DNA from 3 places in the Citrobacter sp. GW821-FHT02E08 genome. Region 1 is predicted to be linked to each of the others. Evidence: predicted binding sites of a transcription regulator. Region 1 holds the regulator's gene; each other region holds the start of a gene.
What was found. The regulator Fur, encoded in region 1, represses iron uptake genes when iron is present. The targets are predictions, from matches to a motif close to ATAATAATGAGAACNACTATCAA.
Positions count from the first base shown of each region.

Region 2: ftnA (non-heme ferritin) is a predicted target of Fur. The motif match lies at 2,566-2,588, and genes of this name have one in related genera.
Region 3: feoA (ferrous iron transporter A) is a predicted target of Fur. The motif match lies at 2,202-2,224, and genes of this name have one in related genera.

Region 1 is NZ_JBWKVL010000002.1:59,446-63,984, reverse strand. It holds gene chiP (chitoporin ChiP) at 1-932, shown strand, start outside; gene AC07UY_RS02630 (ChiQ/YbfN family lipoprotein) at 982-1,314, shown strand; gene fur (ferric iron uptake transcriptional regulator) at 1,412-1,858, opposite strand; partial or broken gene AC07UY_RS02620 (fur leader peptide) at 1,851-1,936, opposite strand; gene fldA (flavodoxin FldA) at 2,146-2,676, opposite strand; gene ybfE (LexA regulated protein) at 2,827-3,120, opposite strand; gene ybfF (esterase) at 3,249-4,022, opposite strand; gene seqA (replication initiation negative regulator SeqA) at 4,207-4,539, shown strand, end outside.
Region 2 is NZ_JBWKVL010000017.1:14,218-18,756, forward strand. It holds gene AC07UY_RS18515 (non-heme ferritin-like protein) at 1-196, shown strand, start outside; gene AC07UY_RS18520 (DUF2766 family protein) at 370-621, opposite strand; gene azuC (stress response protein AzuC) at 736-819, opposite strand; gene AC07UY_RS18530 (RpiB/LacA/LacB family sugar-phosphate isomerase) at 1,218-1,856, opposite strand; gene AC07UY_RS18535 (YecR-like family lipoprotein) at 2,127-2,462, shown strand; gene ftnA (non-heme ferritin) at 2,665-3,162, shown strand; gene AC07UY_RS18545 (YecH family metal-binding protein) at 3,209-3,448, opposite strand; gene tyrP (tyrosine transporter TyrP) at 3,677-4,539, shown strand, end outside.
Region 3 is NZ_JBWKVL010000003.1:345,425-349,963, forward strand. It holds gene feoB (Fe(2+) transporter permease subunit FeoB) at 1-1,841, opposite strand, end outside; gene feoA (ferrous iron transporter A) at 1,860-2,087, opposite strand; gene AC07UY_RS05955 (Tex family protein) at 2,573-4,539, opposite strand, start outside.

The DNA.
Region 1 (4,539 bases):
TGTTAGCGCCGCACTGGAGCTTTATGCCGGGTACCTATCAAGGGGCAGAAGCTGGAGCCAATTTTGACTATGGCGATGCGGGCGCGTTGAGTTTCTCCTACATGTGGGCCAACGAATATAAAGCGCCATGGCACATTGAAGTGGATAAATTCTACCAGGCTGATAAAAAGACCAAAGTCGATTATCTCCACTCCGTTGGCGCAAAATACGATTTCAAAAATGATCTTATTCTTGAGGCTGCCTTTGGTCAGTCTGAGGGTTATGTCGATCAGTACTTTGCCAAAGCCAGTTACAAATTCGATCTGGGCGGGAATCCGTTTACCACCAGTTACCAGTTCTACGGCGCACGCGATAAAGTTGATGATCGCAGTGTGAACGACATCTATGACGGCACTGCATGGTTGCAGGCACTGACTTTCGGTTACAAAGTGGCGGAAGTGGTCGATCTGCGTCTGGAAGGAACCTGGGTGAAAGCGGACGGGCAGCAGGGCTACTTCTTGCAGCGTATGACGCCGACCTATGCCTCCTCAAACGGTCGTTTGGATGTCTGGTGGGATAACCGTTCCGACTTTAACGCCAACGGCGAAAAAGCGGTCTTCTTCGGCGCGATGTATGACCTGAAGAACTGGAATCTGCCAGGTATGGCGCTGGGTGCGTCGTACGTCTACGCCTGGGATGCCAAACCGGCTACCTGGCAGAGCAACCCGGATGCGTTCTACGACAAAAACAAAACCATCGAAGAATCCTCCTACAGTCTTGATGCGGTTTATACCATGCAGGAAGGACGTGCCAAAGGCACCATGTTTAAACTGCACTTCACCGAGTATGACAACCACTCCAATATCCCGAGCTGGAGCGGTGGTTATGGCAACATCTTCCAGGATGAGCGTGACGTGAAGTTCATGGTTATCGCCCCATTCACTATTTTCTGATGCCAGTCGCGGCAGGGTATTTCTCTGCCGCATCGTTGAGGACCGTTGTATGAAAAAAATGTTACTCATCGCCATTATGGCGTCAGGTCTGGTGGCCTGCTCGCAATCTCCTGCACCTAAGGAAGATAGCCGCCTTAAAGAGGCATACAGCGCATGTATTAACACCGCGCAAGGTTCACCGGAAAAAATCGAAGCCTGCCAAAGCGTATTAAATGTGCTGAAAAAAGAAGACCAGCATAAGCAGTTTGCTAACGAAGAGAGCGTGCGGGTACTGGATTACCAGCAATGTATTCAGGCGACACGTACGGGCAATGGTCAGGCGGTACAAGCCGATTGTGACAAAATCTGGAAAGAAATTCGCAGTAAAAACACAGTACAGTAAATGTACTTACCGGAAGGGGAAAAAGACCTGCTTTGATAGCGGGTCTTTTTTATGGGCATAAAAAAGCCAACCGCGTGGTTGGCTCTTTGGGGGCATATTACTTTGCGTCGTGCGCGTGTTCGTCTTCGCGGCAATCGCCTTCAGCGCAGTGACCGTAAAGATAGAGGCTATGGTTGGTTAAACGAATACCATGCTTAGTCGCAATTTCACGTTGACGCGCTTCGATAGAATCATCGCTGAACTCAATCACTTTGCCACAATCGAGGCAAATAAGATGATCATGATGATGCTGTTGAGTCAGCTCAAAAACGGACTTACCGCCTTCAAAATTGTGGCGGGTCACGATACCGGCGTCATCGAACTGGTTCAGCACGCGATACACGGTCGCCAGACCAATTTCTTCACCCATGTCGATCAGACGTTTATACAAATCTTCCGCACTGACGTGATGGTTATCCGGTCCCTGAAGAACTTCCAGAATTTTTAAACGAGGAAGCGTTACTTTCAGGCCAGCCTTCTTTAATGCGGTATTGTTGTCAGTCATGCGGAATCTGTCCTGTTACTAAACGATTCACTTCATTAAAGAAGTGACAGAAATTGCACTTGAGAGAATGCGTATCATTATAGAACTGCCATGTCTAAATGAAAACTGCAAGCCTCGGGCAAATATTATTAATCAAAACGTGGTACTGCCAACAATCACACTGTGCAATACCAGAATAACACCCGAACATTGTACAGGGATGGGCAGGAAAGTTACAAATTTGTAGCAATTATTTTGATTGATTTTATTTATTGATGCGGCGCAGATGGTTTCTGCGCCGCACGAAATCAGGCGTTGATGATTTCGTCGAGATGAAGTTCGGCAGAAATCTGTTTAACCCATTTTTCAACGCGCTCAGCGGTCAATTCCGGCTGACGGTCTTCGTCGATAGCCAGACCGACAAAATGATCGTCATCAGCAAGACCTTTAGAGGCTTCGAAGTGATAGCCTGCAGTTGGCCAGTGGCCTACGATGGTTGCGCCGCGCGGTTCGATAATGTCGCGGATGGTGCCCAGCGCATCGCAGAAGTATTCTGCGTAGTCTTCCTGATCGCCGCAACCAAACAGAGCCACCAGTTTACCATTGAAATCAATGTCTTCGAGGGTAGGGAAGAAGTCATCCCAGTCGCACTGTGCTTCACCGTAGTACCAGGTCGGAATACCTAACAGCAGAATGTCATACCCTTCCAGGTCTTCTTTACTGCTTTTCGCAATGTCATGAACATCGGCAACGTCTTTACCAAGCTGTTTTTGAATCATTTTTGCGATATTTTCGGTATTACCGGTGTCGCTGCCGAAAAAGATGCCAGTGATTGCCATGAGTAAAATAACCTCTTGAAACTTATTGAAATGGTGGTGGCGTATTGCCCACGGATAAGGGCAATCATAGCAGATCAGTCAGGCATGCGGAAACAGCAAACACGCAGGACTGCACTCTGTGCTACACGATTTATGATTTAGAGCAGAAATTCAGACAGACCCCTGGCCACGCAGCGAGATAAGCTGGTTTGTCAGCATCTCTTCAATGAGCTCACTACGGCTCATATTGCGTGCTTCCGCCAGTTCATTCAGCGCATCCACGGCATCAGCATTCAGCTTCAGTTCGACACGCTTAAGCCCACGAACCTTGTCGCGTTTAAGCTGATTACGCTTATTAATGCGTAGCTGTTCATCACGCGAAAGCGGATTGGTTTTGGGTCGTCCCGGGCGACGCTCGTGCGCGAACAGATCTAATGTCGTACGGTCCGTTTGTTCTTTGGCCATGATTTTGGTGACTTCGGGGAAACAATCAGCCAGGCGTGTGCCCGGATGGATAGCGCGCCATCATACATCAGCGAGTGAGGCACGCCAACGTCCACGCACGTAATCGCGCGCGGACGCTGAGTTTTTAATCAGTTAGCCTTATCCGCCAGATACCGGCGTATCGCGCGCAGCACGGCATCCGGTTTTTCCGCATGCACCCAATGGCCGGCACCCGCAATCACATGCGCCCGGGCCTGAGGAAATTGGGTCAGTAAATCGTGACGATAGGCCTCGGTGACGTAAGGCGAATTACCGCCAGGGATGAACAGTGCCGGATGATCCCAGGCGGGAATGGTTTCCCACCCTACGATATGTGGGTACTGCTCCCACAATACGGGCACATTAAAGCGCCACTCGCCATCGACATACGACTTTAACAGGAACTGGATAACCCCTTCTTCCTGGAGGTGCTGACGCATGACGGCTGCCGCCTGCTGGCGTGTCTGCGCGTCAGATTCGGTCACCGCGTTGATTGCAGCAAAGATCTCATCGTGGCGGCGCACGTGATAATCAACCGGCGCAATATCAATCGCCACCAGTTGATCAATACGATCCGGGGCCAGTGCGGTCAGCGCCATAACGGCTTTTCCGCCCATTGAGTGACCAATAAAGGTGGCTTTTTCGATACTCGCGGCGTCCAGAGTATCCAGCAGATCCTGCGCCATCGCCGGGTAATTCATCTCCGGTGAACGGGGAGAAAGACCGTGGTTTCGCATATCAACCTGGATGATGTCGTGATCCTCTACAAGATCGCGCGCCAGTATGCCGAGGTTATCAAGGCTACCAAACAAGCCGTGAACAAGGACGATGGGAGAATTATTGTGCAGCTTTTGTGCAGATTGCGCTCGGATGTTCAATTTCATGGCAAAGTTCTTTTTTTCGCTCTGTCGGGTTAGGGTATTATGTTGACCATTCTGCCACGGGGCTGCAACAACTACGGTTTACTCCGAGTTTTTCTGACAGCCTGGCTTGACGCTATCCGCTGTTGGGATTTGCCCCTATAATCCCAACGACTTGTATTCAGATAAGACACCGCACTGGATTAAGATGAAAACGATTGAAGTTGATGATGAACTCTATAGCTATATTGCCAGCCACACCAAGCATATCGGCGAGAGCGCATCCGACATTTTACGGCGTATGTTGAAATTTTCCGCCGCATCACAGCCTGTCACTCCGGCGGCGAAAGAGGTGCGCATAGCGCAACCCGCTATCGTTGAAGCGAAGCCGGTCAACCCCGTAAAAGATAAAGTGCGCGCCATGCGTGAACTTCTGCTCTCCGATGAATATGCGGAGCAGAAGAAAGCGGTAAATCGCTTTATGCTGGTACTGTCTACACTTTACTCACTGGATCACAACGCGTTTGCTGAGGCGACGGAA
Region 2 (4,539 bases), on a different contig from region 1:
TTTAACCCGCGAAGCAAAAGCGTTGAATGACGACCTCACGCTTGATTTTCTCCACGACCTGAAAAAAGAACAGCTGCAGGATGGCGTGCTATTACAAACGATCTTCGATGAAGTTTGCAGCGCCAAACGCGCAGGTCTGTGCATGGCGCAAACCGACAAGCACTTACTCAACGTCGTCAACCATCAGCACCACTGATGGCGGTATAGCGTCTGATTAACGCCATACCCCCCAGTCTGGCCTGCAAGAACATCTACCGCAGGCCGGGCAACCGTCGCATTGCCGACTCCCCCGATGATTCAGAAACAATTACGCCCCCTGATGCAGGAGGCGTAATAAACATGCTTCAAAAATCTAATACATTGATTTATTTAGTGAGCTTCGCCCTGCGGCGTGAATTTCAGCTCGATCAAGGCGATAGCTTTCTGGATAGCGCGCATCGTCACGGGATCGGCTGCGGCAGGATGGCTTGAAAAATCGATGTTTTTCAGTTGGGTAGCCATTTTCTCGCGAACTTCGACGGGGGCGATCACGTCAAGAACGTCCAGAATTTGTTTGAGAACCAGTTGGCAGGCAACAACGTCAGAGACCAGTTCCTGATCGGCGTTCAGTGTTTGGGACATAGTGAGCTCCTTATAGAAAGGTCGTCATAGTACCTATTCAGGAACAGAAACGATAGCAGCGTAAACGCAGCAAAAATACAGGTATAAAAAAACCTGCCGTAGCAGGTTTTTTTATCAGAACATACCGCCTGGCGGTACATCTTTGAATGTTTTGCAATAATTTTCGAACATGCTTTTCAGAATTTTGCGCAGTTTCATAGCATTGCTCCGTTTGATTGTTGTTCAGGTTTATTGTCTACGAGCAATATAATATGACATCCGTCACAAAAATCAATATTTATGTGACGCAGATCACACATAAAAATGTGCAAATTCTTTCAATTATTATGTTTTTAGCATAAAAATCATAATGTTATCTCATTGCATGTTTTGGTAAATTTTTATAGATTTTTTTGATAAGAACCATCATCGACAGCAAAAGATGGGGTCTGGCAGGGTGCTTGCTACGCAGAAGTTAGAGTCAGCAATAGAGGAAGTGCGGAATCGAACAAAAACACATTACTGTCGCCCGGTCGCTCAACGCTGGCCGGGCTGACATGCGGCATCTTGCAGGCCGGTAAGCGTTGCGCTGTCCGGCCCTATGCCATCAAAGAACCTTACCCCAGAATTTCACGTACAAATGCTTCGATTGATTTGTCCTGACCATTTTCGAAAAGACACTGCTGGAAACGCGGACCCGACACAGCGGTTTTCACCAGCTCAGGATCGATAGCACGCAAGGTATCCAGATAGTTCTCTTTTACCACGGCCGCTTTCACCTGGTTCAGAATGCCTGCGTTGCGAACCTGCGGCTCTTTACGCTCCGGCGGGTAGCCTTCGCCATTACGACCCGTGAACGCTTTTTCAAAGATGAAGCGAACGTTCAGCTCGGCACCCCAGCCAAAACCTTTCGCGAAAGGTAGAGAAAGCGCATTGCCGTTGTTGATCTGGGCAAACAGAAACGCATCAGCCGGATCGATACAGTATCCGCAAATCACGCCCGGATGGATGTTCAGAGACATCAGCGCCCCTTGACCCGTGCCGCAGCCGGTCACGACAAAATCAACCGCTTTAGCATTGAGCAGAATACTGGCCATAATGCCAAGATGAATATAGGTCAGATGATGGTCATTCTCATCGCTCATGCCCACGTTAAAGACGGGAAATCCCTTCTCATCCGCAACGGCCTTGAGTTCGTTATGAATGATGGCATTTTTGCTTGCCTGGCTGTTTTCCATCATCAGTGCAATTTTCATACTGTATCTCCTGAATGCGTCGCGATAAATCCCGACGTGAGTCTGTGAAATTGACGCCACATTACTATGTGATGAATGTATTTTCAAATTTAATGAAAGATGGTTTTAAAAAACAAAAACAGGCTCACGTTTTATCTGCCTGTGGAGCATTTTTTGTACATTTCGCCCGGTCGTTGCCATTAAACATGGGTGATCCTCAGGCTATTCAAGCCATTGGACCGAGGGTGTATCAGGTAGGATAGCGTATCACCGAATTTTCAGAGCGATATCATGAAGAGCCTTTTTCTTGCCCTCTCGCTGTTAATGTTGGCGGGATGCACCATCACCCGACAAGCAAACGTCAGCGAAGCCAACGCAACCAGTGGGATTGTTCGCCTCACCTGGAATCAGGCGATGCTGCAAACGGCACGTACTGACGACTATGTCGCCAAAGGTACCGCCACGCGTGAATGTCAGCAAATGGGCTATGCGAACGCCGTCGGATTTGGCCAGCCTGTGTCTACCTGTAGTGTTTATGCGGGTTCTCTGTGTCTGAATACGAAAATAACCTTATCGTATCAGTGTCAGGGCGTGGCGATCCCCTCTACGACACCTGGCTATTATTAAACGTTGAGGTCAGTTTATTTATTAGTGACTGGCCTTTTATTATTTCAGCGTGTCTTTATTTTTAATTCAAGAGCGTTAATGCGTTTTATTCCCATTCGCATTTTTAATAATTGATTTTATTATTTTACCTTTTGCAAATAATTAAATAACAAATTATAGTGGCGCCACATCGACATATCATTAACATGTGTGGAGCAGAACAATGCTGAAAACAGAAATGATCGAAAAACTGAATGAACAGATGAACCTCGAGTTATATTCGTCTCTGCTCTATCAGCAAATGAGTGCGTGGTGCAGCTATAACAGCTTTGAAGGTGCCGCCGCGTTCCTGCGCCGTCACGCCCAGGAAGAGATGACGCATATGCAGCGTCTGTTCGATTATCTGACCGATACCGGTAGCCTACCGCGTATTAATACCGTCGCGTCTCCTTTCGCTGAATATGCGTCACTGGATGAACTGTTCCGTGTTACGTACGAACACGAGCAATTGATCACCCAGAAAATTAACGAACTGGCTCACGCGGCGATGACCAACCAGGATTATCCTACCTTTAACTTCCTGCAGTGGTACGTGGCTGAACAGCATGAAGAAGAGAAGTTATTTAAATCGGTCATTGATAAATTAACGCTGGCAGGTAAAAGCGGTGAAGGCCTTTACTTCATCGACAAAGAACTGTCGACGCTGGATACACAGAATTAATTTCGCTTCGGTGAAGCGGGTTTTCTGCCCACTTCACCGGACTCTTTTAATGACGGCAGATCTTGCTTTCGTGCGTCGTAAAACCGTCATCCTTCGCAATAAATTTCCCCTTCGCCGCCAGAAAAGCCACCAGCTCTGCCGCCGTCATCTCTGCTGCTGAACAGGTATGAAAACGTGCCTGCGCACCAAACCGCTTAACGATCGCTGCCTCAAGACTGGCATGGGTGTATTGCTCGCCTGACGCAATCATCATGTTAAGCACGTCGTGGCCGTGAATAGAATCCATACATCCTCCTCAATAAAGCACCTAGCCTAAGATGAAGCCGCATTATCTGCTTTGCGCTAACGCAGGTTTACATCCTTCGGCTACTGGCATGATGCGGGGCCAACCACACTTATAAAAACCGTAAAGAAAACTTCACACTCATTGTAACGACGATTTGACGAAAATCACGTAATGCCTTACCCTGCGCCGCAGATACCACTATTGATTATCTCTGGGACAGAGGAAAGCGTGAAGAATAGAACTCTGGGAAGTGTTTTTATCGTGGCGGGAACCACAATCGGTGCAGGTATGCTGGCCATGCCGCTGGCGGCAGCGGGTGTGGGTTTCAGCGTCACGCTGGCGTTATTGATTGGGCTGTGGGCGCTGATGTGTTACACCGCGCTGTTACTTCTCGAAGTGTATCAACATGTTCCGGCAGATACGGGGCTGGGTACGCTGGCAAAACGGTATCTGGGACGCTACGGTCAGTGGGTGACCGGGTTTAGCATGATGTTTTTAATGTATGCCCTGACAGCGGCCTACATTAGCGGCGCCGGTGAGTTGCTCGCCTCCAGTATCAACGACTGGACTGGCAGCGAAATGTCGCCCACCGCTGGCGTATTGCTGTTCACCTTTGTTGCCGGTGGAGTGGTCTGCGTTGGAACGTCGCTTGTCGATCTGTTCAACCGTTTTCTGTTCAGCGCCAAAATAATCTTCCTCGTGGTGATGCTGGCGCTGCTGATGCCGCACATTCACAAAATCAATCTTCTTACCCTGCCGCTGCAGCAAGGACTGGCGTGGTCCGCCATTCCGGTGATTTTTACCTCGTTTGGTTTTCACGGTAGCGTGCCCAGCATTGTCAGCTATATGGACGGCAATATTCGTAAATTACGCTGGGTGTTTATCACCGGCAGCGCAATTCCGCTGATCGCCTATATTTTCTGGCAGCTTGCGACCCTCGGCAGTATCGACTCCTCAACATTTATGGGGCTGCTGGCCGATCACGCCGGATTAAACGGTCTGCTTCAGGCGTTACGGGAAGTGGTCGCCTCACCTCACGTTGAGCTGGCGGTGCACCTGTTCGCCGATCTGGCGCTGGCGACCTCGTTCCT
Region 3 (4,539 bases), on a different contig from region 1:
ATCAACTCGTCACCGAGGTTGAACTCTGCGGGGTTGAACTCCTCTTCCTGGATGTTTTCTGCGGTATAGAGCGTGTTGAGCGTACCGACCACGACCTCTTTCGCCATTGCACCGGTAAACAGCCCTACCGTTGCCTGCCAGTTATCTTCATGAACGCCAATCGGTTTAAAGATGGGGGTGATCACGCGGCTCACGGAGGCGAGGGCAGAGTCGTTGATGTTGTCGACGATTTTCCCGCTCAGGGAGAAGCTGTTAAAGGCACTGAGGAAAATACTGACGATGATGATCACTTTACCGGCGCGCAGGACGAAGCCTTTCAGGCGCTGCCAGGTTTGAATGACCAGACTCTTAATGTGCGGAACATGATAGACCGGCAGTTCCATAACAAACGGAGAGGCTTCGCCACGCATGATGGTGTGTTTGAGCATCAGACCGGTCAACACCGCCATCACAATACCGAGCACGTAAAGTGAGAAGACCGCCAGCGCACCATTCTGCCCAAAGAAGGCAGCAGCAAACACCGCAAAAATCGCCAGGCGTGCGCCGCAGGACATAAACGGCGCCATCATGATGGTCATCAGACGTTCACGTGGTGCATCCAGAGTACGCGCGCCCATCACCGAGGGGACGTTGCAACCAAAGCCCACAATCAGCGGCACGAATGACTTACCCGGCAGCCCCAGTGCTTGCATCAACCGGTCCATCACAAACGCTGCGCGCGCCATGTAACCGGAGTCTTCAAGGAAGGAGAGGAACAAGTACATCATCCCGATCTGCGGCACCAGCGGCAGAACGGTGTTGATCCCACCGCCAAGGCCCTGGGCCAGGAAAATAGTTAACCACTCCGGGAAGTGAAGGGTGTAGCCAATCCACTGGATACCATGCACAAACAGTGCGACCGAGCCGACGTCAAACAGCGGCTGTAAAGCACCACCGATGTTAATGGCAAGCAGGAACATCAGGTACATGACGAACAGGAAAATCGGCAGACCGAGGAAGCGGTTAAGGATGATTTTATCCACTGCCGTGGTGAAACGGCTGGGTTCGGCGGTCAGCGTATTGCTCACCACGTCGCAGATGGCGGCGATACACTGGTAACGCGCGTCGGCGATGTGCAGCGCCGGATCATCCATCGTCTCGCTTAAGCGCGCTATTGAGGCGTCAAGACGTTGCGCGGCGTCACCGGCATACGCGCGGCTATAGATATCGCCTTCCAACATTTGCAGACCAAGCCAGCGGCGCTGTTGCAACGGCATATCCGTAGACATCGCGTCAGCCAGCGAATGGGCTTCACGTAAAAGCGGCTGGGCATAATGCACCAGCTCAACGCTGTCATTTGCCTGATGGCGGTCGATGGCTAATTTCAGCGCTTCAATCCCACGACCCCGTGTGGAAACCAGCGGGACCACAGGACAGCCAAGGCGTGCGGACAGGGCATCAATATCAATACGGATCTGCTGTTTTTCAGCAATATCCAGCATGTTGAGTGCGACAATGCAGGGAATGCCTAATTCAAGCAGTTGTAACGTCAGGTAGAGGTTACGCTCAAGGTTAGAGGCATCGACCACGTTGATCAGCAGGTCTGCGTCGCCGCTCAGAATGTAATGGCAGGCAATTTGCTCATCAAGCGAGGTTTGCGACGAAATGGTGGTTAGCGAATAGGTGCCGGGTAAATCGACCAGCGTGACCTGATTATCGGTCGTGGCGAACTGACCCTCTTTACGTTCGACGGTAACGCCAGCCCAGTTGCCCACACGCTGACGCGCACCGGTGAGCTGGTTAAATAAGGTTGTCTTGCCGGAATTTGGATTGCCAATTAAACCAATGGTTAATTTTTTCATTTTTATAGACTCACTGTATTAACAGGAAACCGCTTCCACTTCTAATAAGGCCAGATCTTTTTTACGCAATACCAGGCTAACACGACGCGTTTCGATATGAATGGGGTCGCCTAAGGGCGCAACGCGCACCACATTAAAAGAAGAGCCGGGCAGCATGCCGAGGGAAAGCAGTTTCTGACGGTACGCCGGACTGATTTCACGGGCAAAACCGGTAATTTTCCACGTAGTGTCTGGAGTAAATTGCATAGGGCCTACTTTGTTTCTCGCTAACTGGATGTTTACCTCATGCGGTGCGCAGAGCGGAGGGCATGAGACCAGATGATTAGCCAACGAAGGAAAGATTAAATAATCAACAGTACAATGATAATGAGAATGGTTTCTATCATCAATACTTAAAATGTGACCGAATGTGGTTTTGTATAATAAATTGAACCAATCTTGATATGGCTCAACATTTATTCCCCTTACGGACAGGTAATGCCATTCGCAATAATTAACCCTCTTAATGTTTAATTAACGTTTTATATGTTAACGATGTGATAATTAATAGTGTCATCCTCACCTGATGAAATTAATTAACAGATTCATTCTGCAGACGTTAATTGTTAAACCGTAAATGGATTTGCTTGTCGGGAAGAAAGGGGGAAAAGCTTGGGGATCCAAAAAAAACGGAAGGCTGCTTCTGGCACGAGAGCCGTGCCAGAAGCAGGAAGACGCAAACAAAACCGGCGTTAGCGTTTTTTACCCATCGCTGCGGCCAGTGCGTCCATCATGGCGCTGTTACCGGCAGGTTGAGCGTCGCGACCGCGTGGTTTTGCCGCTTTTGCCGCCGGGCGATTGCCCTGGGCACGTTCGTTACTGCCGCTACTGCGACGGGCGTTCGTTTCACCGGGCTGTTCGTCCAGACGCATGGTCAGGGCAATACGCTTACGTTGCAGATCCACTTCCAGCACCTTCACTTTAACGATGTCGCCCGCTTTCACCACGGTATGAGGATCTTCGACGAACTTGTTCGACAGGGAAGAGATATGCACCAGTCCGTCCTGATGGACGCCGATATCCACAAACGCGCCAAAGTTGGTCACGTTGGTGACTGCGCCTTCCAGGATCATGCCAGGCAGCAGATCGTTCATGGTCTCTACACCATCGGCAAACTGAGCGGTTTTAAACTCCGGACGCGGGTCGCGACCCGGTTTTTCCAGCTCTTTGATGATATCGGTGACGGTCGGCACCCCGAAGCGTTCGTCAGTAAAGTCAGACGCTTTCAGGTTACGTAACTCGCTGCTGTTGCCCATCAGGTCGCGCAAGGACTGTTCGGTGGCCGCCAGAATGCGTTCAACGATAGGGTACGCTTCCGGGTGAACCGTGGACGCATCCAGCGGGTTGTCACCATGGTTGATACGCAGGAAGCCCGCGCACTGTTCAAAGGCTTTTGGCCCCAGACGGCTTACCTTCAGCAACTGCTGGCGGTTCTGGAATTGGCCGTTCTCATCACGCCAGCTCACGATATTCTGCGCCATCATCCGGGTCAGACCCGCCACGCGGGTTAACAGTGGCACGGATGCTGTGTTTAGATCGACACCGACGGCGTTTACGCAGTCTTCGACTACGGCGTCCAGTTTACGGGCGAGTTGAGTCTGGCTGACGTCATGCTGGTACTGGCCCACACCGATGGATTTCGGATCGATTTTTACCAGCTCGGCCAGCGGATCTTGCAGGCGTCGGGCGATAGAAACCGCGCCGCGCAGCGAAACGTCGAGATCCGGGAATTCCAGAGCAGCCAGTTCGGAAGCCGAGTAAACGGATGCACCGGCTTCGCTGACGATCACCTTTTGTGCGGTCACTTTCGGGAACTGTTTCTGTACGTCGAGAAAGAAACGCTCCGTTTCACGTGATGCGGTGCCGTTGCCGATGGCGACCAGTTCGACGTTGTATTTTTCGCACAGCGCGGCAACCGCGACGGCGGCTTTCGCTGCCTGACCGGTATGCGGGTAAATGGTGTCGGTGGCGACCAGTTTGCCGGTACCGTCGACAACAGCGACCTTCACGCCGGTACGCAGACCCGGATCGAGACCCATAGTGGCGCGCAGACCGGCAGGCGCTGCCATCAGCAGATCGTGCAGGTTACGGGCGAAGACGTTAATCGCTTCATCCTCCGCGCGCTCGCGCACGGTTCCCATCAGCTCGGTTTCGAGGTGCATCAGCACTTTAATACGCCATGTCCAGCTCACTACGCCTTTACGCCAGCTGTCCGCCGGGGCGTTGTTCAGGCGCAGGCCGAGGTGGTCCTGGATAATCTGTTCGCCGTGGCTCTCTTTCGGCGGCTCATCGAACTGCGGATCGGCATTCAGCGAGAGCTGTAATACGCCTTCGTTACGACCGCGGAACATTGCCAACGCGCGGTGAGACGGAACGGAGGAGATCGGTTCGTGATGGTCGAAGTAGTCGCGGAATTTCGCGCCTTCTTCCTCTTTGCCTGCCACCACGGTCGCCACGATGTGGGCGTTTTTCCACAGATAATCACGTACTTTCGCCAGCAGAGCGGCGTCTTCGGCAAAACGCTCCATCAGGATGTAGCGCGCTCCGTCGAGTGCCGCTTTGGTGTCAGCCACGCCTTTTTCGGCGTCGATGTATTTGGCGGCTTCTGCTTCCGGGTCGTTGGACGGGTCGGTCCACAGCAGATCGGCCAGCGGCTCAA